DNA from 2 places in the Shinella sedimenti genome. Region 2 is predicted to be linked to the other one. Evidence: riboswitches for the same ligand, from Rfam matches in the RefSeq annotation. Region 2 holds a riboswitch; the other holds the start of a gene.
What was found. A riboswitch is a leader RNA that binds a small molecule or an ion and turns the genes downstream of it on or off. The one in region 2 is predicted to bind S-adenosylmethionine.
Positions count from the first base shown of each region.

Region 1: it holds a riboswitch for S-adenosylmethionine, as region 2 does, so the genes downstream of both, metA (homoserine O-acetyltransferase MetA) here and MKI86_RS09015 (O-succinylhomoserine sulfhydrylase) in region 2, are expected to answer to the same signal.

Region 1 covers NZ_JAKVIN010000004.1:241,031-252,141, forward strand. Annotated here, with positions in the region: gene thiB (thiamine ABC transporter substrate binding subunit) at 1-448, shown strand, start outside; gene thiP (thiamine/thiamine pyrophosphate ABC transporter permease) at 465-2,099, shown strand; gene thiQ (thiamine ABC transporter ATP-binding protein) at 2,092-2,811, shown strand; gene MKI86_RS11330 (M48 family metalloprotease) at 3,025-4,530, shown strand; gene MKI86_RS11335 (thiamine diphosphokinase) at 5,269-5,928, shown strand; gene MKI86_RS11340 (ABC-F family ATP-binding cassette domain-containing protein) at 5,932-7,764, shown strand; gene MKI86_RS11345 (hypothetical protein) at 7,880-8,095, shown strand; SAM riboswitch at 8,198-8,275, shown strand; gene metA (homoserine O-acetyltransferase MetA) at 8,336-9,259, shown strand; gene MKI86_RS11355 (GNAT family N-acetyltransferase) at 9,264-9,716, shown strand; gene MKI86_RS11360 (aldose epimerase family protein) at 9,808-10,821, shown strand; gene MKI86_RS11365 (hypothetical protein) at 10,958-11,111, opposite strand, start outside.
Region 2 covers NZ_JAKVIN010000003.1:326,266-345,421, forward strand. Annotated here, with positions in the region: gene pstA (phosphate ABC transporter permease PstA) at 1-770, shown strand, start outside; gene pstB (phosphate ABC transporter ATP-binding protein PstB) at 784-1,599, shown strand; gene phoU (phosphate signaling complex protein PhoU) at 1,650-2,378, shown strand; gene phoB (phosphate regulon transcriptional regulator PhoB) at 2,398-3,081, shown strand; gene MKI86_RS08990 (GcrA family cell cycle regulator) at 3,208-3,747, opposite strand; gene MKI86_RS08995 (aspartate aminotransferase family protein) at 4,172-5,362, shown strand; gene argF (ornithine carbamoyltransferase) at 5,392-6,303, shown strand; gene MKI86_RS09005 (Hsp33 family molecular chaperone) at 6,500-7,492, shown strand; gene apaG (Co2+/Mg2+ efflux facilitator ApaG/CorD) at 7,580-7,972, opposite strand; gene MKI86_RS09015 (O-succinylhomoserine sulfhydrylase) at 8,094-9,278, opposite strand; SAM riboswitch at 9,322-9,400, opposite strand; gene MKI86_RS09020 (2'-deoxycytidine 5'-triphosphate deaminase) at 9,479-10,585, shown strand; gene MKI86_RS09025 (cytochrome-c peroxidase) at 10,601-11,803, opposite strand; gene MKI86_RS09030 (TonB-dependent receptor) at 11,803-14,463, opposite strand; tRNA gene MKI86_RS09035 (tRNA-Gly) at 14,784-14,857, shown strand; gene MKI86_RS09040 (glycosyltransferase family 2 protein) at 14,890-16,833, opposite strand; gene MKI86_RS09045 (transporter substrate-binding domain-containing protein) at 16,950-17,771, shown strand; gene MKI86_RS09050 (S24 family peptidase) at 17,780-18,442, opposite strand; gene MKI86_RS09055 (DMT family transporter) at 18,537-19,156, opposite strand, start outside.

The DNA.
Region 1 (11,111 bases), on a different contig from region 2:
CTGGGAAAAGCTCAAGCGCCGTGTGCTCACGGTCACGCCCGGCTGGTCGGAAGCCTATGGCCTGTTCACCAAGGGCGAGGCGCCGATGGTGCTGTCCTACACGACCTCGCCCGCCTATCACGTCATCGCGGAGAAGAGCGAGCGCTACAAGGCGGCCGCCTTCTCTGAGGGCCATTACATCCAGATCGAGGTTGCCGGTCTCACCCGCACCGCTGGCGACAAGGATCTCGCCCGCCAGTTCCTCACCTACATGACCGGCCCGGATTTCCAGTCGATCATTCCCGAAACCAACTGGATGATGCCGGCCGCCAAAACCCGCGATCCGCTGCCCGCCGCCTTCGATGCGCTGGTCAAGCCGGAAAAGACCTTCCTGATGTCGCCGGAAGAAGTTGCGGCCAACCGCAAGGCCTGGATCGACGAGTGGCTCGCCGTGATGAGCGCCAAGTAGCCGGATAAGCATCGTGATCTTCGCCCGCGCCGAAAGACGCACGCTCGATATCGCCGGCGCGCTCGCGCTTGGCGGCGTGCTGGCGTTCGTCGGCGCGGCGACCGCCGTGCTGCTCGCCCATGCTGGTCCAGGGGCCGGGTCCGGCGCGGACGCGCCGCTGTTCGATGCCTATATCCTGCGGGTGGCGCGCTTCACCTTTCTTCAGGCCACGCTTTCCACGCTCCTGTCGGTGGCGCTGGCCATTCCCGTTGCGCGTGCCCTGGCGCGCCAGCGCGCCTTTTTCGGCCGTGTCTGGATCCTGCGGCTGTCGGCCGTGCCGCTCGGCCTGCCAGCGCTGGTTGCGGCCCTCGGGGTTATCGAGATCTGGGGGCGGCAGGGCGTCGTCAACGATCTCCTGCGGCTTGCCGGCCTGCAGAACCCGGTCAGCGTCTACGGACTGACGGGCATCCTCATTGCCCATGTGTTCTTCAACCTGCCGCTTGCCGTGCGTTTCCTCGTTGCCGCGCTCGACCGCATCCCGCCGGAATACTGGCTGAGTTCGGCCAATCTCGGCATGGGCGGCGGGGCGGTGTTCCGGCTCATCGAATGGCCGGTCATCCGGCGCGTGCTGCCGGGCATTGCCGGCCTCGTCTTCATGCTGTGCGCCACGAGCTTCACGCTTGTTCTCACGCTCGGCGGCGGGCCGGCGGCCACCACCATCGAGGTGGCGATCTACCAGGCGCTGCGTTTCGATTTCGATCCCGCCCGCGCCGTCCTGCTCGCCTTCCTGCAGATCGCGGTCACGGCGCTGCTGCTCTTTGTCCTCTCGCTGTTCGGCCGGCCGCAGGATGAGGGCGTCACGGCGGGCCGTGCCATCCGCCGCTTCGATGGCCACCGCCGTCGCCTCACGGACGGGTTCGTCATCTTCGCCTTCACCCTCTTCACCGCCGCCCCGCTGCTGGCGACGCTCGTCTCGGGCCTCGCCGCCGATTTCGGCCGGCTGGCGCTCGATCCGATGCTGCACCGGGCACTCTTCACCAGCCTCGCCATCTCGCTTGCTTCCGCCAGCCTCAGCCTCGCCATCGCGTTGCCTGTCGTGCTGGTGCCGCAACTTGCCGAAAGCGGCGCGTCGGGGCCGGCGCGGCTGATAATGGCGGTCGGGCTGCCGGCAGTCGGCTCGCTCATCCTGCTCGTGCCGCCGGTCGTCGTGGCGACGGGCTGGTTCCTGATGCTGCGGCTCTTCGGCGAAACCGGCCGCTTCGCCCCGGCCATCGTCACCGTCATCAATGCGCTGATGGCGCTGCCCTTCGTGGTGCGCGTGCTGGAGCCTGCCTACCGCACGCATCTTGCGCGCACCGCACGCCTGGCGCTCAGCCTCGGCATCACCGGTCGCCGCCGCCTCATGACGATCGACTGGCCGGCGCTGAAGAAACCGTTCCTCACCGCCTTCGCCTTTGCCATGGCGCTGTCGCTCGGCGATCTCGGCGCCGTCGCCATCTTCGGCGCCGAGGGTTTCGTCACGCTGCCCTGGCTGCTCTACTCACGCATGGCAAGTTACCGCACGGCCGATGCGGCCGGCATCGCGCTCATCCTCGGCGTGCTTTGCCTGCTCCTGACGCTGCCCTCGACCGCCCCCGAGCGCGTCCCCGAAAGGCCCGGCTCCGATGCCTGATACCGCCATCGTCCTTTCCCATGTCACCGTGCGCTTTGCCGAAAAGACGCTCGCCTTCGACTGCGCCATAAAAGCCGGTTCCGCCATCGCCGTGGTCGGCCCGTCGGGGGCGGGCAAGTCGACCCTGTTTAACGTCATTGCCGGTTTCCAGACGCCTGCGAGCGGTACGGTACGCTTGCTTGGCGAGGACATGGCGGGCCGCGATCCCGCCGAGCGGCCGGTTTCCATCGTCTTCCAGGACAACAACCTGTTTTCCCACCTCACCATCGCCGACAATGTCGGCCTCGGTATTGATCCGGGGCTGCGTCTGGATGCGGCTGCGCGGCGCACCGTATCCGAGGCGCTTGCCCGCGTCGGCCTCGGCGGTTACGAGAAGCGCCTGCCCGGCTCGCTGTCGGGCGGCGAGCGGCAGCGTGTTGCGCTTGCCCGCGCGCTGGTGCGCCGCCGGCCGATCCTGCTGCTCGATGAACCCTTCGCCGCGCTCGATCCAGCCATGCGCGCGGATATGGCGGCGCTGCTTGCCGACCTCGTCGCCGAGACGAAGGCGACCATGCTGTTCATCACCCACCAGCCCGAGGATATCGGCCGGCTGGCAGACCAGGTGATCTACGTGACGGATGGAAGGATCCGCTTCCACGAGCCGGCCAGCGATTTCCTGGCGCGGCGCGAACCCGCCGACATCGCGAAATTCCTCGGCCATTCCGTGCTTTAGCGAAAGCCGGGGTGCTTTTGCCGCGCCCAGCGCCACAATTTGGTCGCCCCCCTGTGTCACCGGAGCCACATGGGAACCGTTTGTTGAATGGGGAGTTGCCGACTGTATGGGGCGCGTCTATCTCCTGCATTCACAAACGCACAAGCCGCGCCGTGTCTGCATCCTTTGACTGCAGACGAGGGGCGGACCCATCAAGGGGCGTGGGCAAGAGACATGGCGAAGGCAAGGCAGGCAGCTGCAATCGTATCCGGACGCGGGGTGAAGAGACCTGTCGCGGCCCTTTTGCTTGCCGCCACGATGCTGACGTCCTGTCAGTCGCTGATCGAGCAGAGCTATGAGCCCACGATCGCGCCGTCCTCCAATCCGCAGATCGTCGACGAGGTACAGAAGAACGATCCGCGTGCCCAGATGGGGGCGCGCGAGCATCCGCGCATCGTCGCGAGCTATGGTGGCGAGTACAAGGACGCCAAGACGGAGCGGCTCGTCGCGCGCATCGCCGGCGCGCTGACTCAGGTCTCGGAAAACCCGAACCAGTCCTACCGCATCACCATCCTCAATTCGCCCGCGATCAATGCCTTCGCGCTGCCCGGCGGTTACCTCTATGTGACGCGTGGCCTCCTGGCGCTTGCCGACGATGCCTCCGAGGTCGCCGCCGTGCTGTCGCATGAAATGGCGCATGTCACCGCCAATCACGGCATCGAGCGGCAGAAGAAGGAAGAGGCCGAGGTCATCGCCAGCCGCGTGGTGGCCGAGGTTCTGTCGAGCAACATCGCCGGCAAGCAGGCGCTGGCGCGCGGCAAGCTGCGCCTTGCAGCCTTCTCGCGCAACCAGGAACTCCAGGCCGACGTCATCGGCGTGCGCATGCTGGGCGAGGCGGGCTACGATCCCTATGCCGCCGCCCGCTTCCTCGATTCCATGGCGGCCTATGCCCGCTTCACGGCGGTCGATCCCGATGCCGACCAGAGCCTCGACTTCCTGTCGAGCCATCCCAACGCGCCGCAGCGCGTGGAGCTGGCGCGCATGCATGCCCGTGCCTTCGGCGCGGAAGGGCAGGTGGGTGACCGCGGTCGCGACTATTATCTCGCCGGCATCGACGGGCTGCTCTACGGCGATGCGCCGGAAGAGGGTTACGTGCGCGGCCAGACCTTCCTGCACGGCAAGCTCGGCATCCGCTTCGACGTGCCGGCCGGCTTCCAGATCGACAACAAGGCCGATGCCGTGCTGGCGACCGGCCCCGGTGATGTCGCCATCCGCTTCGACGGCGTGGCCGACAGCCGCGGCCAGAACCTCGTCAACTACATTTCCAGCGGCTGGGTGACGGGCTTGAGGCCCGATACGATCCGTTCCGTCAGCCTCAACGGGCTGGAGGCCGCAACGGCGCGTGCCGCCGCCGACCGCTGGGAATTCGACGTGACCGTCGTGCGCATCGACAAGAAGATATACCGTTTCCTGACGGCCGTGCCGACCGGTTCGCCGGCACTCGACCCGACGGCGAACATCCTGCGCAACTCGTTCCGCAAGCTCACGCCGGCGGAAGTCGAGAGCCTGAAGCCGCTGCGCGTGCGCGTCGTCACCGCCCGCCCGGGCGATACCGTCGCCACGCTGGCCGGCCGCATGCTCGGCACCGACCGCAAGCTCGACCTCTTCCGCCTGATCAACGCCATGACCGTCACCAGCACGGTCCGCCCCGGCGAGAAGTACAAGATCATCGCCGAATAGCCCGCACCGACCTGGCGCGGTTATCGGTGCTTGCCTTTGCCGTCGTCATCACCGGGCTTGACCCGGGGACGCAAATCCATGGCGCGGCTGATTTTCCAGCAAAATCCCGCCTCGATTTCCCCGCCTTCCCCAACCGCGCCTACAATCCTCCCATCCCGCCCTCGGATACACCGCAAGGCGTTGCGGCGAGGCGGGGTCGGTGCGGGGCGTGAGGGGATGACGCAAAACCTCATGCACCGGGCCTGCGGAAAATGGTCTCCCTCCGGCGACACGGGGGAAATGGCGGGATATCGGACCGATCCCGTCGTTTCATACCCCGAACGGCGCGCCGGGCGTGCCTGTGCGGCACACAAGGGGATCGGGATTGGCGGATGCGTCGGCATCGTCCGCCGGCATGGAGAAAGGCCGGGAGGTGGAGACACCTTCCACGGAGCGCCAAGGCGTGCGCTCCGGTTGTCAAACGGCACTGCCCATTCCGGAAACCGGCGAAGCACACCGCCGTGTCGATCCTTGCAGAGAGAGACCGGAGTCGCGGGCAAAAACCGCCGAACGGGGCGCCGGAAGGTGTCACCTATTCATTCTCAGTCGAGGCAGCTTCCGGCGCCCCGTCCGAATGCTTTTTGAAACCACGGGCGAAACCGCCGCGTGGATGTCAGTGCTGGCGGCCCGGCCCACGCCGGCCAACGCCAAATTCTTTCCCTTTCCGCGCAACATGCGCTAAGGGCATCAGCCATGACCATGCCGGCTTCGACAGATGAAACCTACGTCGTCCTTCTCGGGGGCGCGCTCGTCGCGACGCCGCGCCTGGCGGACGATATTGCCGGCGCGCGCTTCATCGCGGCAGACGGCGGCATGCGCCATGCGGCAATGCTTGGCGTGACGCCGGATCTGTGGGTCGGCGATTTCGATTCGACACCGCCGGAGCTTCTGGCCGCATGGCCCGATGTCGAGCGCCAGCCCTATCCGGCCGCCAAGAACGAAACGGATGGTGAGCTTGCCGTGTCCGTTGCCACCGGGCGCGGCGCGGCGCGTGTGGTGCTGGCTGGCGCGCTTGGCGGCGAGCGCAGCGACCATGCGCTGATGCATCTCATCCACGCCGTCTCGCTTGCGGAAGCCGGCGTCGCCATCAAGCTCACCTCCGGCGAAGAGGAGGCGTGGCCGCTCCTGCCGGGCCGCCGCGACATCGACCTGCCCGCCGGCAGCCTGTTTTCCGTGCTCGGCCTCACGCCGCTCTCGGGGCTTTGTCTCGAAAACGTGCGCTACCCGCTCACCGATTTCGCGCTGCCCTTCGGCTCGTCGCGCACCATCTCCAATGTCGCGGAAGGTCCCATCCGCGTTTCGCTTGCCTCCGGCCGCGCGATCCTCATCGCCCGGCCCTATGATCTTTCAGGAGCCTGATCCTTGGCACCGCCCATTCTCAAACTCGACGATATCTTTCTCAGCTTCGGCGGCACGCCGCTGCTTGCGGGCGCAAGCCTGCAGGTTGAGCCCGGCGACCGCATCTGCCTCGTCGGCCGCAACGGCTCGGGCAAGTCGACGCTGATGAAGATCGCCGCCGGCCTCGCCGAGCCGCAGTCGGGCGAAGTCTTCCGCCACCCGTCCGCCACGATCCGCTACCTGCATCAGGCGCCCGATTTCGACGGCTACGACACGGTCGCGGCCTATGCCGAAGCGGGTCTTGGCCCGAGCGACGACCCCTACCGCGTCACCTACCTGCTCGAACATCTCGGTCTCGACGGCACGGAAGATCCGAAGTCCCTGTCGGGCGGCGAGGCGCGCCGTGCGGCGCTCGCCCGCGTCATGGCGCCGGAGCCGGATATCCTTCTGCTCGACGAGCCGACGAACCATCTCGACCTGCCGACCATCGAATGGCTGGAAGGCGAGCTGCAATCCACCCGTTCGGCGCTGATCGTCATCTCGCATGACCGGCGCTTTCTGGAGAAGGTCTCCAACGCCACCGTGTGGCTCGATCGCGGCCAGTCGCGCCGCCTCAACCGGGGTTTTGGCCATTTCGAGGCCTGGCGCGATGAGGTGCTGGAGGCCGAGGAGCTTGAACAGCACAAGCTCGGTAAGGCCATCGAGCGTGAGGAGCATTGGTTGCGCTATGGCGTGACCGCGCGGCGCAAGCGCAACATGCGCCGCCTCGGCGCGCTGCATGATCTGCGCGCCCGCTACCGCGGCCACAAGGGCCCGCAGGGCAGCGTGCAGGCCAGCGTTTCGGATGCGCAGGAATCCGGCAAACTGGTCATCGAGGCGGAAAAGATCACCAAGGCCTATGGCGACCGCACGATCGTCGCGCCGTTCTCCATTCGCGTGCATCGCGGCGATTGCATCGGTCTCGTCGGCCCGAACGGTGCGGGCAAGACCACGCTGCTCAAGATGCTGACCGGCCAGCTCGCGCCCGACAGCGGCAGCGTCAAGCTCGGCACCAATCTGGAGATCGCCACGCTCGACCAGCGCCGCGAGGACCTGAACCTCGACGACACGCTCGCCCATTACCTCACCGACGGGCGCGGCGAGACGCTGCTGGTCAACGGCGAGCAGCGCCATGTCACCGGCTACATGAAGGAATTCCTGTTCCAGCCCGAGCAGTCCCGCACGCCGATCCGCAATCTCTCCGGCGGCGAGCGTGCCCGCCTCATGCTGGCGCGCATCCTGTCGCGGCCGACCAACCTGCTCATCCTCGACGAGCCGACCAACGATCTCGACATCGAGACGCTGGACCTGTTGCAGGAAATCGTCGCGGGTTTCACCGGCACCGTGCTGCTCGTCAGCCACGACCGCGATTTCCTCGACCGCACCGTTACCTCCACCATCGCGCCTGCTGACCCTGAGAACCCGGACGGGCGCTGGATCGAATATGCCGGCGGTTATACCGACATGATGGCGCAGCGCCGCGGCGTCATCGAAGAGAAGCGCCGGGCGGAGAAGGCCGAGAAGGTGAAGGCCGCGGAAGCCGCGCCCGCCGCCACCGCGCCGTCTGACAGCAAGGCCAAGGGCAAGCTTTCCTACAAGCAAAAGTTCGCGCTCGAAAACCTGCCGAAGGAAATGGAGAAGGCCGAAAAGGAAATCGCTGCCCGCGAGGCGAAGATGGCCGATCCCAACCTCTTCACCAAGGACCCCGCCACCTTCAACAAGCTTGCCGCGGAAATGGAAAAGCTGCGCGCCTCGCTCACGAAGATGGAAGAGGAATGGCTGGAGCTGGAAATGCTGCGGGAGGAGCTGGAGGGCTGAGACGGTCTCGAAGCCCTGTTCCCCGCGAAACAGCGGCCGCCGCCTGGGCATGCGATCGTTCGGTCATTGGATGAGAGGACCTCATCCTGCAACCGAAAGAGATCAGGAGAGTCCCATGCGCAAATTCATCATCTCGGCCCTTGTCGCCGCCGTCGCTGCCATTTCCTTCGCCGCGCCCTCCCATGCCGGCTCCTACGGCTACAAGAGCCATGGCCACAAGCATTATGGCTACAAGCATCACGGTTACAGGAAGCACTATGCCAAGCGTCATTACGGCGGGCACTACGGCGTGAGGATCGTCGTCGGCAAGCGCTACTACAGCTATTATTGAGCGCTGCTTGCCGCAGGAAAAGACGAGGCCCGGATGCCCGCCGCATCCGGGCCCTTTACACTTGGAGGACGGCGGATTGATTCGCCGGCGAACAGGCGCTATCTAGGAGGTCGTGGTGATTTGGCCGGCCGGCTTGCAGCCACGTTAAACAAGTCGCTAAAGGGCCGCGCGAGGAAGAGCCTTACGTGGACCGGTTGCGACATCGTTGCGGCCGGTTTTTGTTTTGGATCGAGTTGAGACATGCCCATCAAGATTCCCGATACGCTCCCCGCCTTCCAGACCCTCGTCAACGAGGGCGTGCGGGTGATGACCGAAACGGTGGCGATCCGGCAGGATATCCGCCCGCTGCAGATCGGGCTGCTCAACCTCATGCCGAACAAGATCAAGACGGAAGTGCAGATGGCGCGCCTCGTCGGCGCCTCGCCGCTTCAGGTCGAGCTGTCGCTGGTGCGCGTCGGCGCCCACCGCGCGAAGAACACGTCGGAGGAGCACCTGCTTGCCTTCTACGATACCTGGGAAGAGGTGAAGCACCGCAAGTTCGACGGCTTCATCATCACCGGCGCCCCGATCGAGACCCTCGACTACGAGGAAGTCACCTATTGGGACGAGATGAAGCAGATCCTCGACTGGACGACGACGAATGTCCATTCGACGCTCAATGTTTGCTGGGGCGCGATGGCGGCGATCTACCATTTCCACGGCGTGCCCAAATACACGCTCGATGAAAAGGCGTTCGGCGTTTACCGTCACCACAACCGCAAGCCCTCGTCGATCTACCTGAACGGCTTCTCGGATGATTTCGAGGTGCCGGTCTCGCGCTGGACGGAGATCCGCGCGGAGGATATCCGCGCCGTGCCGGAACTCGAAATCCTGCTCGATTCGGACGAGATGGGTGTCTGCCTCGTCGAGGAGAAGGCGGGCAACCGCCTCTATATCTTCAACCATGTCGAATATGATTCGACCTCGCTCGCCGACGAATATTTCCGCGATGTCTCGGCCGGCGTGCCGATCAAGATGCCGCGGAACTACTTCCCGCACAACGATCCGGCCCTGCCGCCGCAGAACCGCTGGCGCGGGCACGCCCATCTGCTGTTCGGCAACTGGATCAACGAAATCTACCAGACCACGCCCTATGACCTCGCGAAGATCGGAACAGGAGCCTGATGCCATGAGCCGCGTCGTCATTCGCCCGCTGCACAAGGACGACGAGGGCGAATGGCGCCGGTTGTGGACCGCCTATCTCGCCTTTTACCAGACGGTGCTGCCCGAGGACGTCTTCGCCACCACCTTCGCCCGGCTGACGGGCGAGGCGGCCGAGGGCGAGTATCGCGGCCTGCTCGCGACGCTTGACGGCAAGCCGGTAGGCCTCGCGCATTATCTCTTCCATCGCTCCTGCTGGACGACTGGCAATGTCTGCTACCTTCAGGACCTCTTCGCCGACCCCGATGTGCGCGGCTCCGGCATCGGGCGGGCGCTGATCGAAGGCGTCTATGCCAAGGCGAAGGAGGCGGGTTCGCCGGAGGTCTACTGGATGACGCAGGAATTCAACGCCACAGCACGCCAGCTCTATGACCGCATCGCTGAAAAGACGCCCTTCATTGTGTACCAGAAGAACCTCTGAAACACATCGAAAAGTATGACTTTTCGATTGCGGATCGCCTGGAATTGCCGCAGTTTGCCGGCCGATGATCAGGCAGCGGGAGGAGATGGCCATGGGTACAGGACAGGAGATTTTCGGGCGGCTCGGCTCCGGCGAGGTCGTCGAGCGCGTAACGATCCGCGGTGGCGGGCTCACCGCAAAGGTGCTGACCTTCGGCGCGATCATTCAGGACCTGCGCCTTGATGGGCATGATGCGCCGCTCGTGCTGGGTTTCGACGATCTCGCAAGCTATCTCACGCACATCACCTATTTCGGCGCGTCAGCCGGGCGCTGCGCCAACCGCATCGCCGGCGGCCGCTTCACCATCGACGGCGCGGATTACCAGCTCGAATGCAACGAGCGCGGCGTGAACCACCTGCACGGCGGCCATGACGGCATCAGCCAGCAGAACTGGCGCATCGCCGAGAGCGGCACCGACTTCGTTACCCTCACGCTGACCGACCCTGCCGGCCGTGCCGGCTATCCCGGCACCTGCGCCATCGCCTGCACCTATGCGCTATCCGGCAACGGAACCCTCTCCGTCACCTACGAGGCAACCACGGATGCGCCAACGCCGGTCAATCTGTGCCAGCACAGCTATTTCATTCTCGACGGCGGCGAGGACATCTTCGATCATGAAATCCGCATCAAGGCGGAACACTATCTCCCGGTCGATGACAACCTGATCCCGACCGGCGAAATCCGCCCCGTCTCCGGTACGCCGTTTGATCTGCGCCACTGGACGCCGCTCCGCCGACAGATCGAGGCAGGCGGCGTGGTCTTCGATCACAATTTCTGCCTGTCGGATGGCCGCGAGGCCCCGCGCCTCGTCGCGGAGGTCCGCAGCCCCGCCTCCGGCCTCTCGCTCCAGGTGGTGACCACCGAGCCCGGCCTGCAACTCTACACCGGCGCCTATATCCAACCGCTGGAGGGCCTCGAAGGCCGCCGCTACGACGCCTTCTCCGGCCTCTGCCTCGAAACCCAGATCTGGCCCGACGCCATCAACCACTCCGCCTTCCCGAACGCCATCTTGCACCCCGGCCAGACCCTGCGGCAGAAGACGGACTACGTGTTCGGCAAGGGGTAAGGTGTCCGTCATGAGAACGGCGCCCGTCGCCGTTCTTGCCCACCTAGGCGCGGAGATCCACAATTGGCCTACACGCACCTGTTATGCGGATTAATGAGGAACAATTGACGCGTGCAGAAAATTGCTCAGTACGCTATCAGCTCGTGTGGCATGCGGGGCTGCAATAGTAGCAACCATTGGACTGAGAGTACGTCTTCTTTGATTCGCGAACAGCGCCGCCGCAAGAGTCGAATTCACCAAGATACTTGCGGTTCTCAGCACGCGGCAGGAACGAGCAGGCCGAATGGTGC
Region 2 (19,156 bases):
GCTGGATGAACCAGCTTGCCGAAAGCGGCGCCCTTTCCAAGCACTTCAACACCGGACTCTTCACCAACGGCGCATCGAGCCGTCCGGAGGCCGCAGGCGTGGGCGTCGCCCTCATCGGTTCGCTCTACATGATGCTGATCGTGCTGGTGCTGTCGCTGCCGATCGGCGTGGCCGCCTCGATTTATCTCGAAGAGTTTGCCCCGAAGAACCGCTTCACGGATCTCATCGAGGTCAACATCAACAACCTCGCCGCCGTACCTTCCATCGTCTACGGTCTGCTCGGTCTCGCCGTCTTCATCAACTTTGCCGGCTTTCCGCGCTCGGCGGCGCTGGTCGGCGGTCTGGTGCTGACCCTCATGACGCTGCCGACGATCATCATCGCGACCCGCGCCGCGCTGAAAGCCGTGCCGCCTTCGATCCGTGCAGCAGCACTCGGGCTCGGTGCCTCCAAGATGCAGACCGTGTTCCATCACGTCCTGCCGCTCGCCATGCCGGGCATCCTGACCGGCACGATCATCGGCCTTGCCCATGCGCTCGGCGAAACCGCGCCGCTGCTCCTCATCGGCATGGTCGCTTTCGTCGCCGACGTCCCGGCAACGCCGATGGACCCGGCAACGGCTCTTCCGGTGCAGATCTACATGTGGGCGAACGAGGCCGAACGCGCCTTCGTGGAGCGCACGTCGGGAGCCATCATCGTGCTCCTCATCTTCCTCATCCTCATGAATGTCGGTGCGATCCTCCTGCGCCGCCGTTTCGAACGACGCTGGTAGAAGGACCGGTCATATGAACATGATGTCAGAAGCAGCAGTCGAGAAAGCCCTGGACAGACAAATGAACGACATTTCCTACAAGATGATCGGCAAGGACGTTTCGGTCTATTACGGCGAGAAGCGCGCCCTCTACGACGTGAACCTCAACGTCCGCGAAAACACCGTTACCGCGCTCATCGGCCCTTCGGGTTGCGGCAAGTCGACGTTCCTGCGCACGCTCAACCGCATGAACGACACGATCGACGGCTGCCGCGTGACCGGCCGCATCACGCTCGACAGCGACGATATCTATGATCCGAACATCGACGTCGTGGAACTGCGCGCCCGCGTCGGCATGGTGTTCCAGAAGCCGAACCCGTTTCCTAAGTCGATCTACGAGAACGTTGCCTATGGTCCGCGCATCCATGGCCTCGCCAAGGCGAAGGCCGACATGGACGCCATTGTCGAGCAGAGCCTGCAGAAGGCCGGCCTGTGGAACGAGGTGAAGGATCGCCTGCACGAAGGCGGCACGGGCCTCTCCGGTGGTCAGCAGCAGCGCCTGTGCATCGCCCGCGCCGTCGCCGTCAGCCCGGAAGTCATCCTGATGGACGAGCCCTGCTCGGCGCTCGACCCGATCGCCACCGCCAAGGTCGAGGAACTGATCCACGAGCTGCGCACCAATTTCACGATCGTCATCGTGACGCACTCCATGCAGCAGGCGGCCCGCGTGTCGCAGCGCACCGCCATGTTCCACCTCGGCAACCTCGTCGAGGAGAACGACACCGACAAGATGTTCACCAACCCGGATGACCAGCGCACGCAGGACTACATCATGGGCCGCTTCGGCTGACGTTTTCGTCGCCTTAGCCCCTGAAACCCGCGTGTATTAAGGACAGAACGATGTCATCGACCCATATTGTCTCGATTTACGACGAAGAACTGAAATATCTCTCCCGCCGCATTTCCGAAATGGGCGGCACGGCCGAGCAGATGGTGGCGGATTCGGTCCGCGCCCTTGTTTCCGCCGATGCGGCGCTGGCCCAGAAGGTCATTTCCGAGGACGTGATCCTCGACAATGCCGAACGCCAGATCAACGAGAAGGCGATCGTCACCATCGCCAAGCGCCAGCCGATGGCGGCGGACCTGCGCGAAATCATGGGCACGATCCGCATTGCCGCGGAGCTGGAGCGCGTCGGCGATCTCGGCAAGAACACTGCCAAGCGCGTGATTGCCGTGCAGAGCTCGGGCATGCCGCGCAAGCTTGCCCGCGGTCTCGAGCATCTGGCCGAACTGGCGCTGATGCAGCTCAAGGAAGTACTCGATGTCTTCGCCACCCGTTCGGTGGACAAGGCCAAGGCCATCCGTGAGCGCGACGACGAGATCGATGCGATCTACACCTCGCTGTTCCGCGAACTCCTGACCTACATGATGGAAGACCCGCGCAACATCACGCCCTGCACCCATCTCCTGTTCTGCGCCAAGAACATCGAGCGCATCGGCGACCATGCGACCAACATTGCCGAAACCATTTATTACATGGCGACCGGCTCCCAGCCCGAGGGCGAGCGCCCGAAGGACGACACCTCGACATCCGTCGTCACGGCCGATGTCTCCGAAGCTTCCGAGTAAACTGGATAGGGTTCTCTACATGGTGCCCAGAATAGCCGTCGTGGAAGATGAGGAGGCGCTGAGCGTCCTCCTGCGTTACAATCTCGAGGCGGAAGGTTTCGAGGTGGATACGATCCTGTCCGGCGACGAGGCGGAGATGCGCTTGCAGGAGCGCATGCCCGATCTTCTCATCCTTGACTGGATGCTGCCTGGTGTTTCCGGCATCGAGCTGTGCCGGCGCCTGCGCCAGCGGCCGGAAACTGAGCGCCTGCCGATCATCATGCTGACGGCGCGCGGCGAGGAGAGCGAACGCGTGCGTGGCCTGGCCACGGGTGCGGATGACTATGTGGTCAAGCCCTTCTCCACGCCGGAACTCGTCGCCCGTGTGCGGGCAATGCTGCGCCGTGCCAAGCCGGAAGTCGTGTCCACGGTGCTGCGCTGCGGGGATATCGAACTCGATCGCGAGACGCATCGCGTTCATCGCCGCACGCGTGAAGTGCGCCTCGGCCCGACGGAGTTCCGCCTCCTGGAATTCCTGATGACCTCGCCCGGCCGCGTCTTCTCACGCTCGCAGCTTCTCGACGGTGTCTGGGGGCATGACATTTATGTCGACGAGCGCACGGTCGACGTGCATGTCGGCCGTCTGCGCAAGGCGCTCAACTTCGCCAACATGCAGGATGTCATCCGCACGGTCCGCGGCGCCGGCTATTCGCTGGAAACCTGAGCGAACGCAATTCCTCCCGAGGACGGAAATGGGCCCTTCGGGGCCTGTTTGCGTCTCGGCGTGCCACTTGCCGCACAAACGAAAACGGAGCCTTCCGGCCCCGTTTCTATTCTTCTGTCGCTAATGTCACCGCGCGCGGCGGCGCTCGGCCGAAGGCTGGTAGGCGAGGCGTTGGTGATAGGTGCAGTACGGCGAGTTGTCAGGGGATTCGCAGCCGCAGAAATGGAAGTCGTCGTTCAGCGGATCGCCGATCGGCCACTTGCAGGTGCGCTCGGTGAGCTGCGTCAGTTCCAGCTTGCGCGACATCGGTACCACGACGTTCTTGCCGCTGATGACGACGGGCAGGTTCTCGGTCTCTACGTCGAAATCGGTGTCGACTTCGTCCTTGGTGAGCGCATTGCCCACCGGCCGGCTGACCGGGCGGGGGGCGTTGGCCGGGCGCGCTGCGAAGTTCGAGGGGCGCGGGGTGGTCGCCGCCGGGCGCTTCGGACGGGCCGAAGCCGGCGTGCCGCCAGCCTTGGCGCGGCCCGGTAGGTTAAGCCGGTGCACCTTGCCGATGACGGCGTTGCGGCTCACGCCGCCGAGCTGCGCAGCGATCTGGCTGGCGCTGAGGCCCTCGCTCCAGAGCTTCTTGAGTTTCTCGACCCGCTCGTCTGTCCAGTTCATGCTCTCGTCTCCGTTCGGCGCTCGCTATGCGGGAATCCCTCATCGCGCCACGAACGAATTCGCAGCCTGAGCGCCCTAACTCTGGTGGTGACTAGTTCCGCCGCATGCAGTCTAGTAATTGGCCCTTAACCTAGAGTCCGGGGGACTCTGTGACAAGAGTCGGGGGAATCGGGGCGAATCGATTTCGGAGTTTTCCCCAACTTGCTGGTAGGGTGTGACTCGATAGCGACACTGTCCATGGATGCCGTGAATCCTCACCCTGCGGGAGGTTCAGTGCGATTTGGAGCTATGCATTTTATTGACATCACGACATGAAATGCAGATAGTGCAGCATGCCGCCGCAAGGCGGCTTTTGATTTTTCTGGCAATCGGAAAGTCAAGCCCCTGAATTTCTTTTCCGCATCCCTTTTGGAGGATACGCGCCATGGCCGATGCCGCGCCGCTCTATGAAACCTATATGCGTGCGCCGCTCCGGTTCACGCACGGGGAGGGCGTCTGGCTGGTCGACGAGAAGGGCGACCGATATCTCGATTTCGCCGCCGGCGTGGCCGTCAGCTCGCTTGGGCATGGTCATCCCCATCTCGTTTCCGCGCTGAAGGAGCAGGCCGACAAGGTCTGGCACCTCTCCAACCTCTATGAGGTTCCGGGTCAGGAAAGCCTCGGCCGGCGGCTGACGGACGCAACCTTCGCGGAAAAGGTGTTCTTCACCAATTCGGGTGCGGAAGCGCTGGAATGCGCGATCAAGACCGCGCGCCGCTACCATTTCGCCAAGGGGCATCCCGGCAAATACCACATCATCACCTTCGAAGGCGCGTTTCATGGCCGCACGATCGCGACCATCGCCGCGGGCGGACAGGAAAAGTACATCGAGGGCTTCGGCCCCAAGGCGGCGGGCTTCCTGAAGGTTCCCTTCGGCGATATCGCCGCCGTAAAGGACGCGATCACCGAGGAAACCGCCGCAATCCTGATCGAGCCCGTTCAGGGCGAGGGCGGCCTCAGGCCGGTGCCGAAGGAGTTCATGCAGGAGCTGCGCCAGCTCTGCGACGAATACGGCCTGCTGCTCATCCTCGATGAGGTGCAGACGGGCGTTGGCCGCACGGGCCGCTTCTTCGCCTATGAGCATTCCGGCGTTGCGCCCGATATCATGGCAATCGCCAAGGGCATTGGCGGCGGTTTCCCGCTCGGTGCGTGCCTTGCGACGGCCGAAGCGGCATCCGGCATGGTGGCCGGCACGCACGGCTCCACCTATGGCGGCAATCCGCTCGCCATGGCCGTCGGCAATGCCGTGCTCGACGTGGTGCTTGCCGATGGCTTCCTGGAGCATGTGCGTGATGTCGCGCTGGTGTTCCGTCAGGGCCTCGCGGCGCTGCAGGATCGCTTCCCTGACATCATCGAGGACGTGCGCGGCGAGGGCCTGATGCTCGGCATCAAGGCGCGGATTCCTGTCGCCGATCTGCTGAAGGCCGTGCGCGCTGAAAAGCTGCTTGCCGTACCGGCGGGCGACAATGTGCTGCGCCTTCTGCCGCCGCTGATCACCACGGCGGAAGATGCACGCGAAGGGCTTGCCCGCATTGAGCGGGCCGCCGAGAAGCTGAGCGCCGCCAAGGCTGCCTGAGCGCACAAGGGACTGGGACAGGATACATCATGGCCAAGCATTTTCTCGATCTTTCCGCCGTTTCGGAAAGCGATCTCCGCGTCATCATGGACGATGCGCATGCGCGAAAGGCCGCCAACAAGGCCGGCACCGAAACCAAGCCTTTGGCCGGCAAGATGCTTGCCATGATCTTCGAGAAACCCTCCACCCGCACGCGCGTTTCGTTCGACGTCGGCATGCGCCAGCTCGGCGGTGAGACGCTGTTCCTGTCGGGCACGGAAATGCAGCTCGGCCGCGCCGAAACGATCGGCGACACGGCCAAAGTCCTGTCGCGCTATGTCGACGCCATCATGATCCGCACGACGGATCATGCACGCCTGCTGGAACTGGCGGAGCACGCCACGGTGCCGGTCATCAATGCGCTGACGGATCTCACGCATCCCTGCCAGATCATGGCCGATGTCATGACCTTCGAGGAGCATCGCGGTTCGAGCAAGGGCAAGACCTTCACCTGGACGGGCGATGGCAACAACGTGCTGCACTCCTTCGTGGAGGGCTCGGCCCGCTTCGGCTACACCATGAAGATGGCCGTGCCGATGGGCTCCGAGCCGGATGACAAGATCCTCAACTGGGCGCGCGACAACGGCGGCAACATCCTGCTCGGGCACGATGCCGAGGCGATGGTCGACGGTGCCGATCTTGTTGTCACCGACACCTGGGTTTCGATGAACCAGGAGCATCGCGCCCGCGGCCACAACATCTTCCAGCCCTATCAGGTCAATCCGCAGCTCATGGCGCGTGCCGGCAAGGATGCGCTCTTCATGCACTGCCTGCCCGCCCATCGCGGCGAGGAAGTCACCGACGAGGTTATCGACGGCCCGCAGTCGGTGGTTTTCGATGAGGCCGAAAACCGCCTGCACGCACAGAAGTCCATCCTCGCCTGGTGCTTCGGAGCCGTTTGAGGCCGTCTTGAAAAACGGCGCTGGCGGCACGATCTAGGGCCTATCGCAGAGGCGTCGCAAGGCGCTTTCACTGGCGCATGCCCGCCTGGTATGGAATGATCCCGGCCGGCAAATGCGCAATCACGATAGAGTGCTGCCCCAAGCGGCCGGGCCTGGCGCCCGCCGGTATCGCGGCGCGTGAAGGAGTAGAATGATGATGGCGGAAACCGCCCTGAAACTCGGTGAACCCGGCTATGCCGGCGATGACCACGTCCTGCCGTTCCAGGTCGAGGGCCTGGATGTGCGCGGCCGCGCCGTGCAGCTCGGCCCGATGCTGGATACCATTCTCGGCCGGCATGATTATCCCGCACCCGTGGCCCGCCTGCTGGCGGAAGCCATCGCGCTGACCGTGCTTCTCGGAACCTCGCTGAAATTCGAAGGCAAGCTGATCGTGCAGACCAAGGGCGATGGCCCGGTCGACCTGCTCGTCGCGGATTTCTCCGCGCCGCAGGATGTGCGCGCCTATGCGCGCTTCGATCAGGCCGCGCTCGATGCCGCCATCGCTGCCGGCGCGACCGAGCCGCATGAGCTGCTCGGCAAGGGCATCCTTGCCTTCACCATCGATCAGGGCGCGCATATGCAGCGCTACCAGGGCATCGTTCCGCTCGACGGCCATACGCTGGAAGAGATCGCCGGCGTCTATTTCCGCCAGTCGGAGCAGATCCCGACCAAGGTGCGCCTTGGCGTCGCCGAGCTGTACGACCGTGATGCCGATGGCAAGGCGCGTCATCGCTGGCGTGCCGGCGGCATGGTCGCGCAGTTCCTGCCGCAATCACCCGAGCGCATGCGCCAGGCCGATCTTCCCGGCGGTGACGGCGACGACGCCGGCCACAGGATCGATGAAGATGATCATTGGGCCGAGGCCAAGGCCATGGTCGAAACAATCGATGCCGATGAGCTGACGGATCCGACTGTCGGCACCGAACGGCTGCTGTTTCGCCTGTTCCACGAGCGCGGCGTGCGGGTCTACCCGCCGCAGCAGGTCTTCGACCGCTGCTCGTGCTCGCGCGAAAAGCTGAAGGGTGTGCTGGCGGCGCTCAGCGCCGAAGAGATCGCCCATACAGCGGACGAACAAGGCGAGATCGCTGTCACCTGCGAGTTCTGCTCGACCACCTACCGCTTCGAAGCAGCGGAAGTCCTGCCGCACTAAGGTCAGCGGCTGCCCCTCATCCGCCTGCCGGAACCTTCGCCCTGCTTGCGGGGAGAAGGTTCCGGATGAGGGGCTTCCAGCCCGCCCTTAATTCAGCGTGCGCGCCTGTCCCGGCGTGTCGAGCGAAAAGGCCGGAATGGCGACGTCGAAGGCTTCCCCGTTTTCCGCTTCCATGCGGTAGCGGCCGAACATGATGCCGGACGGCGTTTCCAGCGGGCAGCCGGATGAATATTCATAGGTGTCGCCGGGCCTGAGCACCGGCTGTTCGCCGATCACGCCCGGGCCGTTCACCTCGTCCACCTGTCCGTTCTGGTCGGTGATGTGCCAATAGCGCGTCACCAGACGCACGGCGATGTCGGAGTGGTTGGAAATGACGACCCGGTATCCCCAGACATAGCGGCTGTCGTCGGGATCGGACTGATCGGCCAGATAATATGGCTCGACGGTCACTTCGATGTCGCGGGTCAGCGCACGATACATGGGCAAGCCTTGAACTTAACAACCCCTGCTATTCTACACGAATACGGTTTCGTCAAGGAGAAGCGCAAAGGGCACCGGCCTTGCAGCCGGTGCCCTCTTTCATTTTTCAATCCTGCCGGGATCAGGCTTGGACCTTGGAAAGCGCGCGGGCGAAATCCTCGATCAGGTCGTCGCTGTCCTCGATGCCGGCCGACAGGCGCACGGTGCCGTCAGAGATGCCGAGCTCGGCGCGCGCCTCGTCCGTCAGGTTCTTGTGCGTCGTCGTCGCCGGATGCGTGATCAGGCTCTTGGCATCGCCGAGATTGTTGGAGATCTTCACCACCTCGAGCGCATCCTGCAGCGCGAACGCCGCCTCCTTGCCGCCCTTCATCTCGAAGCAGACGAGCGTCGAACCGCCTGTCATCTGCTTGGCAATGATGTCGGCCTGCGGATGGTCCTTGCGACCGGGATAGATCACGCGGGCAACCTGCTTCTGGTCGGCGAGGAAGTCGGCGATGCGGCTCGCATTTTCCGTCTGCTGCTTCACGCGCAGCGGCAGCGTCTCGATACCCTTCAGCAGCGTCCAGGCATTGAACGGCGACATGGCCGGGCCGGTATGACGGAAGTAGTCGTGCAGGTTCTCGTCGATCCACTGCTTGTCCGACAGAACGACGCCGCCGAGGCATCGGCCCTGGCCGTCGATATGCTTGGTGGCGGAGTAGACGACGACATGCGCGCCAAGCTCCAGCGGCTTCTGGAAGAGCGGCGTGGCAAACACGTTGTCGACCACCACCTTCGCGCCGATCTGGTTGGCGAGCTTTGCCACGCCTGCGATGTCGATGACCTCCAGGGTCGGGTTGGTCGGGCTTTCGAGGAAGAACACCTTTGTGTTCTTGCGGATCGCGCCTTCCCAGTTGGCGAGGTCGCGGCCGTCGATCAGCGTGCATTCGATGCCGTATTTCGGCGCGAGCGTTTCAACGACCCAGCGGCAGGACCCGAACAGTGCACGCGCGGCGACGATGTGGTCGCCGGCCTTGAGCTGGCAGAGGATCGCGGCGGATACGGCGGCCATACCGGAGGCGGTGGCGCGGGCGTCTTCGGCGCCTTCCAGCATGCACATGCGCTTTTCGAACATGTCGTTTGTCGGGCTGCCGTAACGGGCGTAGATGAAACCGTCCGTCTCGCCCTTGAATCGGGCTTCGGCCGCAGCGGACGTGTCATAGACAAAGCCCTGCGTCAGGAAGATGGCTTCGGCGGTTTCGCCGTGCTGGGAGCGGGTGGTTCCGCCGTGAACGAGTTGGGTGGCCGGGCGCCAGGACTTGCTCATGTGATCGTCGCCTTCAAACAAAAAAACCGGCCGCAAAAGCAAGCCGGTTTCGAACCCGGCCTTTTTAGCTACTTGTTTTACGTGGCTGCAAGCCGGCCGGCCAAATCACCACGGGATAATCTGCTAATACTGCGCGCCCGCGCTTGCGTCAATTGCCGGCATTTGGTTTTGTGCGGGGCTTCTGACGGGACGGTATGACTATGGCTTCTGTGGTGCGCAGCACGGGCATTCTGGCGGACAACGCCATCCGCGGCTTGTTCGAAAGCGGGCGGCTGAAAAGCGAAGCCGCGCTGGATGACGATCAGATCCAGCCGGCGAGCCTCGATCTGCGCCTTGGCGCCAAGGCGTTTCGCGTGCGGGCCAGCTTCCTGCCCGGCCCGTCCCATCTCGTCGCCGACAAGCTCGACCGCCTGCAGCTGCACGTCATCGATCTCAGCGAGGGCGCGGTGCTGGAAACCGGCTGCGTCTATATCGTGCCGCTGATGGAAAGCCTCGACCTGCCGGCCGAACTGGCTGCGTCGGCAAATCCGAAGAGCTCCACCGGCCGCCTCGATATCTTCACCCGCGTCATCACCGACCGCGCACAGGAATTCGACAAGATTCCGGCCGGCTATTCCGGCCCGCTCTATCTGGAAATCTCCCCGCGCACCTTCCCCATCGTGGTGCGGCGCGGCTCTCGCCTGTCGCAGGTCCGCTTTCGCAAGGGCAATGCGCTCCTCAGCGAAAGCGAGCTCACGGCGCTCCATGTCAGCGACACGCTTGTCGCCAGCGAAACGCCGAATGTCTCCGGCGGCGGCATCGCCCTGTCGATCGATCTCCAGGGCACGGGGCCGGATGGCCTGATCGGCTATCGCGGGAAGCATCACACCTCTGTTGTCGATGTCGATCGCAAGAACCAGCATGACATCTTCGACTTTTGGGAGCCGCTGTTCAGTCGCGGCCGCAACGAGCTGATCCTCGATCCGGACGAGTTCTACATCCTCGTTTCCCGAGAGGCCGTGCATGTGCCGCCGCTCTATGCGGCCGAGATGACGCCGTTCGACCCGCTGGTCGGCGAATTCCGCGTGCACTATGCCGGCTTCTTCGATCCCGGTTTCGGCCACGCGCCGGCCGGCGGTTCCGGCAGCCGCGCAGTGCTGGAAGTGCGCAGCCACGAGGTGCCCTTCATCCTCGAACACGGTCAGATTGTCGGCCGCCTGATCTACGAGCACATGCTCGAAGCCCCGGCAGGCCTTTACGGTTCGGGCCTCGGCTCCAACTATCAGGCCCAGGGCCTCAAGCTCTCCAAGCACTTCCGCGCCGGGTGACTTAAAAGCCTTTCCTCAAAGGGCCTCCAGAAATGCTACCAGCGCATCGCGCTCGCGCGCGGTCAGTGAAAACGGCTCCAGGAACGGGGACGTCATGCCGGCAAAGCGCATGAGCGGATTGTCGCGTTCGGCTTCGTTGCGCGCAAGCGTCCTGCCGCCGCCGACTTCATAGAAGCGCACCACACGCCTGAGGTCACGGATAATGCCGTTGTGCATGTAAGGCGCGGTGCGGGAGATGTGCCGCAGGCTTGGCGTCTTGAAGCGCCCCACATCGAGAAGGCTGTTCGTGACCGTGTAGCGGCCGACATCCTCCCTTGGGCGCCCGAGAAATGACAGCCCCAGATTATGAAACTTGTTGTCCGTCAGGAGAGGCCCGTTGTGACAGTTTGCACAGCCGCCTTTCGTGCGGAAGATATGCATGCCCCAGATCTGCTCATTGCTGAGTGCGCGATACTGACCTGAAAGGAAACGATCCAGCCGTGTCGGCTCTTCGAGGGTGCGCTGGAAGGATGCTAGCGCATCGGCAACCTCAGCGGTGGAGGGCGCACCTCCATAAACCGATCGAAACGCCTCCTGATAATCGGCACGCTGCGCGATCCGCTCGACGACCGACGCGAGGTCGTGGTTGGCCATTTCGCGTGGGTCCGTCAAAGGCATCAAAGCCTGGGCTTCCAGGGTGTCGGCCCGCCCGTCCCAGAACAGCGGTGCCCGGAGCCCCGCATTGAACAGGGGCGGCGCATTGCGCGTTCCCTTGGCGCGATCATGGCCGAAGGAACTCTGCAGGCCATCACCCCAGCCGAGTTCCCGGTTGTGACAGTTCTGACAGGCAATCTGGCCCGAACGCGATAGCATCGGGTCGCGAAACAGGCGAAACCCGAGCTGTGCTTTCTCAAGTTCCAGGCCCTCGGGCCGTGGCGGGATTGCGAGAGGCGCGAACGGCTCGGCCTCTATTCCGGGAAAGACCGAAACCGGCGGAAAATCCTCGACCGGCTGCCGATACAGTCCCGCCAGGATCACCAGGTCACGGTCGGATGGATCGCTGGGGAAGGCTTCAAGCAACACGCGTTCGCGCTGGTCCAGGGCGCGTGCTTCGATCAACGCGAAACGCTCTTCGCGGGCCGCTTCGCGTCCTTTGGCGAATTCCAGGAAGGCGGCCGTAAATACGACCGCGGTTCCAAGAGCCCAGAAGGCAATCAGCAATGGCAAAGGGCGGGCCATCAGAACGTCGCCTTCGCGCCAAGCCAGATGCTTCGCCCGGGAATCCAGGGCTGAGTCGAGGTCGAAATACGATTGCCTGTCTCATTGAAGGCGTTTTGTACCTTCATTTCGAGTTCGAGCGAACCATAGCTGGATTCGAATGCCTTGTAGGACGCATTCAGGTCGACGGTTGCAACCGGCCTGAAGCGGAAGTCTTCATAGATGTCATGCATAATGCCTAGACCTTCGGACCCTGCCGGCAATCTGCACGCGGCGGCGGCGCTGGTTGAGGGGTTGCACCGTAGGTCGGTGTTACGGACGCCGTCATAGGACAGGTTCAGGTTACCCGAAACACCCAGTGTCAACCGTTCGTCGAACCAGGTCGTCACCAGGTCCATGGATGTCCTGACGGGAATATCCATGTTCCCCGTTGCCATGGAAAACTCGCCCAGAGAATAGGATTGGTCATTGTACCAAATCCGCGTGTCTGTCGGATCATCGAAATATCCATTCGATGTCGTTTTCTGTTTCGACCAAACTAGGCTTCCGGAAAGACGCACGGTCTCCATGTGCCCCGATTGAACGGCCCATGTCTTGCCATACTCCACCGCTGCCGACTGATATTCGGACTCGCCGCCATTCGTTAGCGTCATCACCGTGCTGGTGGAGTCCGATGATTTCAAATACTGATCCTTGCCTTGCCGGTACACGTAGCGAACGCGCAGATCGCCATCAATCCATGGATCCGTCCACTTCACTGCGGCGGTAAATTCGTCGTTGTAGGGTGTGTCGAGATCAAGACCTGAAAACGTGTAATAGCTTTGCGTAAGCTTCGTCGTCCAGTCGGAGACCACGCCGGATGCGTTGTGTGAACGATTATAAGCCAGTGATTTTGGCAGGCCGTCGCGAATGGCATAATAGAGTGAGTTCGCATTGTAGTAGCGATTGAAGCCTGCGGTAACAGAGAGATCTTCGTTCAGCGACGCGGTTCCACTAAGGCGGGGCGCCACATTAAAATTCCCGAAGAAATCTTCGTAGCTGGCATGCACGCCGGCTCTGACGTTAAGCCAGTCCCATGTCTGATCGACTTCGGCATACATATCAAGCGCTTCGATCGATGCCTTATTATGATATGCCGGTGTGACGACCTTGATATTGGCGTATTGCTCGTAGGAGCAAGCAATGTCGCCGGGAGCGCAAACAAAGGCGGGTACGCGAGGTGTGTCGAGCAGCGTTTTGTTTGACGAATAGCTCGTGTACTGTTCTGCCCGGCGATAGGCGTCAATCCTCCGGTAGTCAAATCCGGTCGCAAATGTTCCGGCCAGAAAATCGCCATCGATATCCGCCTTAAAGCCGTTTTCCTGCTGCCCCTGCGCCTTGTTGCCGTACCCACCTTCCCGGCAAAGTTGGGCCCTGCCTTTCAGATCGGCTGAGAGCGGAACGCGGCACCAGGACAGGAGGCTGGGATCGGTCGAATAGAACCAGGTCGAAGGGTCATTGTTGTTGACGCTGGGTCTGGCCCAGACTGTCCGATAGATCGTCTCGTTCTCCCCGCCATCGTTAACGGTCTTGGATGTGTTGAAATAGGCTTTGGCGTCAAATTTGACGTTGGCGATCCCGAGCGGATCGAAGGCAAAGGCGGTCAGGTCGTTTTCCCAGCGCAGTTGTCCGGTAAAGCCCCTGTTCTGGCTCATGATCTGCGTGTCGCGATAGAAATAGCCGTCCCATTCCTGTTCGTAGTCGGTGTAGGACCCTTCCAGCGTGAAGACGCCGAGATCGGTGTCGTGCTTGCTGGCGAGGCGATAGAACTTGTTCTTGGAAAACTCCTCCGCCTCCTCGCTGTGGTAGCGGTAATCCTTGATCTTGTTGGTGTCGGCACCTGATTGGCTGTATTGTCCGATCAGCGCCCAGCTGTCTGTCAGCGGAACGTTGACGCTGGCGGAGGACTTGTAGCGATAGAATTCCGGTGGCGGGTTGTTCTGCGGATTGAGGCCGTCCCTCGTGCCCAGAACGAAGCTGGTCGTCTTGTCGCTCTCGAAGCCGTAGCTGAGCGAGCCGGTAACCCTGTCGGTTTTGGGTTTGGCGAGCGTGTAGTCGATCACCCCGCCCTGAAACTGACCGTAGCGGGCGGAGACGTTGCTATCCATCACGGTAGCGGTGTCGATGAAGTCCGCAGGCACGAACACGGTCTGTGAATGCAGGCCGAACACTTCATTGATGTTCGGCGTGTTCTCATACGTCCCGAGCGAGCCGCCGAAGGGCTCTTGCGACCCGGTGACATTGTTGATCCCGATGCCATTCAGGATGAAATTGTTCTCGTAGACTTTGGCGCCCGAGATCGAGACTTCGAGGGGCCGCAGGTTGATCATGTCCTGTCCATCGACGCCGGCGTCGTTGTCGGAATCGTTCTGGTACTGAACATTGGGAAGATTGCGCAGGATCGAGTTGGCGTCGCCAAACCCGTTGGACTTGTTCTGGATGACGACGCTCTCGAGCGACGTCGTTCCCGTATCCGAGGTCGCCTTGCCTCCAAGGCTGAGCCAGAGCGGACGCAGCTTGACGACGATCTGCTCCAGCACTGTCGGTGCATCCGATTGCGACGCGCCGTCCTGCGCGTTGACCGCAGAAACCGACAGGCTACCCAGCGTGCCGACAAGCAGGCAAGCGGATGCGTTCGCCACGCGACGTGGCGTCCTCGATATCGGATACATGTCTGAAAAGCCTCCGGAAAATTCGGCGTCATGGCGCCTCGGAGACTTCCATAATAAAACTTGTAATTTGGAGTCAAGATTTAATGCCGTAAATATGACTCGAAATTACCACTTTTTATAACAAGGCGTGCCGCGGACGATTTTTGTTGTTTATCAATCACCTAGGGTTGTCGTAATCAGGCGCCGCTCGTCTTGCTCTTCGGACATCCGTTCATATGGCCGACCGTTTGGCGCGGCTCGCTTGACACAATCCGCGAACTGTTGAATGGATGCGGCCTCGGCGCTGCCCTGCGGGTATGATGTAATGGTAGCCTGTCAGCTTCCCAAGCTGAACGCGCGGGTTCGATTCCCGCTACCCGCTCCAGCCCGGATTTTCCTGCATTCTTTGTCGTTGCTTCAGGAGCTTGTGCCGACCGCGGCTTCGGTTTTGACGGACGCCGGGCGATGCGCGGTCTTGTTCCAGAAGAAGGGATTGCTGCGCAGTTCGCGAACGGCGCGCCAGGCGGCGCGGGACGCGAGCAGCCAGTAGACGGGCGTCAGCATCCATTTTCGGCCGACAGCCGCCCGCTCGGGCGGCGTCATGCCCGCCCGTCCCAGTGCGACGAAGATGGCGTAGCTGCCAAAGATATTGGCCATATCCATGACGAACAGTGTCAGTTGCAGCGCGCCCACATTGTACGCCTGCCCCGATAGAAGCTGCCCGGTGATCAGTGCGATATAGGCGACGATCAGCGGGTGGGCGAGCGAGGACAGGATGAGCCCGCCGATCAGCACCTGGAAGACGATGCTGGCGCCGAGCCCCATTTCCCGGATCAGCATGGACGGGCGCCGCATCACCACCAGCCAGGTTTGCAGCCAGCCCTTGAACCACCGGCTGCGCTGGCCGAGCCATGCATGGACCTCTGTCGGCGCCTCCTCGTAGGTCGGGCGGGTGAGCGTGCCGCAGCGATAGCCTTTCCGATAGAGACGCAGGCCGAGATCGGCATCCTCCGTGACGTTGAACGGATCCCAGCCGCCGACGGCCTGCAGGACGCGCGTGCGAAAATGGTTCGACGTTCCGCCGAGTGGCATCGGCATGCGCGCGGCGGCAAGGCGTGGCAACAGCACACGAAAAAGGCCGGCATATTCCAGCGCGAAGAGCGCGCTTACCCAGCTTTCCCGGGCATTGGTGATGACGAGGGGCGCCTGGAGGCAGACGGTCTCCGGCGGGCTGGCCTCGAACGTGCGCCAGGCTTCCTCCAGCTGCATCGGGTCGATGCGGTCCTCCGCATCGTAGATCACGAGATACTCGCCGCGCGCAGCGCCCAGCGCATAGGTCAGCGCCTTGGGCTTGGTGCGCGGCCGGCCCGCCGGCACCGCCACCACCTCGTATTGCGGCCCGAGGCGCATGGCAGCCATCGCATCGAGCGTCTCCTGGTCGTCCGCCTCGCAGATCAGCTTGATGTCGAGACGGCTCGCCGGCCATTCAAGCCTGTTCAGCGTATCGATGAGTTGCGGAACGACCGCCGCTTCCCGGTAGAGGGCGACGAAGATCGAATAGACGGGACGACGGCCGGCGGGCGGTGCCGGGCGCAAACGTTTCTGTTGCCGTTTCGTGGCGACCAGCGCCACGAGGCGGATGAAGAACGTGGCGAAGAAGAAGAAGCTGAGGACGATATGCAGGACAAGAAGGGCCGCTGTCGGCTCTGCGACGGCGAGAACAAGCGCCAGCGTGAGCGCTGCGCCGGTATAAAAGCCCTGCCGCCCCCACAGCGTGATGCGCGCGCTCGCTTCAGGCGCGCTGCCGAAGAGCTGGTCTATGCTTTCGCGCAGCCGCCGCTTTTGGCCGGCTTGCCACAGGGCGGACCGCACGGCCGATGGCGTCGTTGCCGCAAGCGTCATGCGCAGTCCCGGCGACTGCGCCAGCCGCTCCGCGAGATAGGTAAGCCGCGCCGCGCTCGGTACGATCGCGGTGATCGGCGGGCGGACGGGATGGCGAAGGCGAACGACGGTGGGATCGACAAGCTGGCTGTCGGCGCCCGCGATATCCTCCACCTGTGCGGGATCGAGCTCAGGCAGAAAGGGAAGATCCAGGATTTCGGCGAGCGCTTCGTAATAGGTGCTTTCGACGATCGCACCGCTGGCCAGAAGTTCGGCCTCCAGGGTCGTGCCGTTGCGGTTTGCCCGCACCAGCATGTTCGATATGAGCACCTTGGAAATCCCGAGCCTGCGGAAGAGACGCGCTTCCGTCAGGAACTTCGATGGAACGGATGGGTTTGGCGGCCGTGCTGCGTGACGTGCCGGCAGGATGCCGATTGCGGTGGCGAAAGCGATGTCGTCGGGATATTCTGCCAGTCGCATGCAGCCCTGCAGCCGCTTTCACGGCTGCCCCCTTTTGTAACCCCAAGTTGATTGTAATGTCGTCGCGCAAAATTTCATCCCCTAAAATTCAAGGGCTTTTGGCGCTTTGCCTGTCGATGATGGCAGCTGTGCCGTTGCCAGCCATTGCGCAGGAACGCAGCGCGGTCGATCTGCCGATCCTGTTCGACACGCGCGAGCGCATCGCCCGTCCGGATCTCTCGGGTATCATGCGGTTGCGGTTCCTGACGACGGTGGATTTTCCGCCGTTCAACTTCATCGACCAGACGGGCAAGCTCGCCGGCTTTCATGTCGATCTCGTGCGCGAGATCTGCCGCGAATTGCAGCTTACCGATAAATGCCAGATCCAGGCTGTGACTTTCCCGGAACTTGAAACGGCGCTGCGCGACGGCAACGGCGAGGCAATCGTGGCTGGCGTCGCGGTGACGGCGGACCTGCGCAAGCGCTTTGCCTTCTCGCGTCCGTTCATGCGCCTTCCAGCCCGTTTTGCTGTCGCAAAGGCGCGGTTGCCATCAGGGGAAACGGCGGCGGCGCTCGACGGCAAGGCCGTGGGGGTCGTTGCGGCAAGCACCCATGAGGCCATGCTGAAGGCCTTCTTTCCCCGCGTGACGGCGCAGGCCTTCCCCGATCGCGCGGCCCTGCTTGCGGCATTGAAGGACGGTAAGGTCGATGCGGTCTTTGGTGACGGCATGCAGCTCGCGTTCTGGACGAGCGGTTCGGAATCGGCCGGTTGCTGCCGGCTGTTCGATGGCCCCTATCTTTCCGAGACGTTCCTTGGCGAGGGACTGACGATCATGGTCCGCAAGGAGGACGAAGCCTTGGCCGGGGCCATGGATCACGCTCTGCTGGCTCTGTCGCGCAGCGGCCGCCTGCAGGAAATCTACCTGCGCTATTTTCCCATCAACCTCTACGGAGGGTGAGGCGGCGGCTACTGGCTCGCCCAGATGATGCGGGCGATCCAGTCGACCTCTTCCATGTCGAAACTGCGGTTCGGATGTTCGGGGTTGAGCGACAGGAGTTCGATGGCGCGCGGGCTCTGGCGGTGGAGCATCTTGGCCATGACCTCGCCCTCCCGTGTCTTGACGACCACCCGGTCGCCCCGGCGCACCTGCGCACCCGGCTCGACGATCAGGATATCGCCGTCGCGGTAGAGGGGCAGCATGCTGTCGCCCTGTACCTCGAGCGCATAGACGCCGGGCTTTCGGTCTGGAGAGGCAGGGAATTCCACCACATCCCAGCCCTGGCCGGCGGGAAAGCCGCCATCGTCGAAAAAGCCGCCGGCGCCGGCCTGTGCGAAGCCGAGCAGCGGTATCGTGCCGGTTTGCGGCGGAAAGGCGCCCTGCGGCAGGCCGCTGTCGCGGCCCGTATCGCCCAGCGCGAAGAACTCATCGATGGTCGCGGATGTCGCGTCCAGCACCTTGGCGATGGATTCCGTCGAGGGCCAGCGCTGGCGACCGTCGGTCCCCTGCCGCTTCGACTTGTTGAAGGACGTCGGATCGAGCCCGGCGCGGCGGGCAAGCCCGGACGGGGAAAGACGGTTGCGCTCGGCGAGGGCGTCGATCGCCGCCCATATCCGGTCATGGGAAAACATACTGCGAAAACCCTGCCAAGGCGTTGGACCAGCCAAAGCCTGTCCGATGAGGCGGACTATAGCGAAGGACGTTTTTCGAGTAAAGAAAAAAGGATTATATTCCTTTTTCGTGTCTGGCGCGATTTTCCGCTGCGGTGCGCCTGGCTACGACGCTCTCGCGCCAGACGGTGAAAATGCCGGCGCTCACCACGATGGCGGAGCCCAGGACCATGTTCACATTCAAGGTTTCGCCGAAGACGGAGACGCCGATGATCGCCGCCATGACCACCTGGAGATAGGTGAGGGGCTGCACGGCGGCAGCATTGAGCAGGTCGTAGGCGCGGATGAGGAAGTAATGGCTGGAAATGCCGGTCACACACAAGAGCCCCATCCAGAGCCAGTCGACGGGTGCAAGATCGACCCAGAAGAAGGGGCCGATCAGCGAAAGCGCCGCGGCGCCGGCAAGGCCGGTATAGAGAAAGCTCGTCAGAGAGGAATCGTCTCGGCTGGCAAGGCGTGTCGTGATCGCATAGAGCGCAAACATCAGCGCGGCCGCCAGCGGCATGAGGACGCTGGAGTTGAACGCGCTGTCCGTGGGGTTCACGATGATCAGCACGCCCACGAGGCCCACCGAGATCGACGTCCAGCGCCGCCAGCCCACGCGCTCACCAAGCAGCGGCATGGACAGGAGCGCGACGAAGATCGGTCCGGACGCCAGGATTGCCTGCGTGTGCG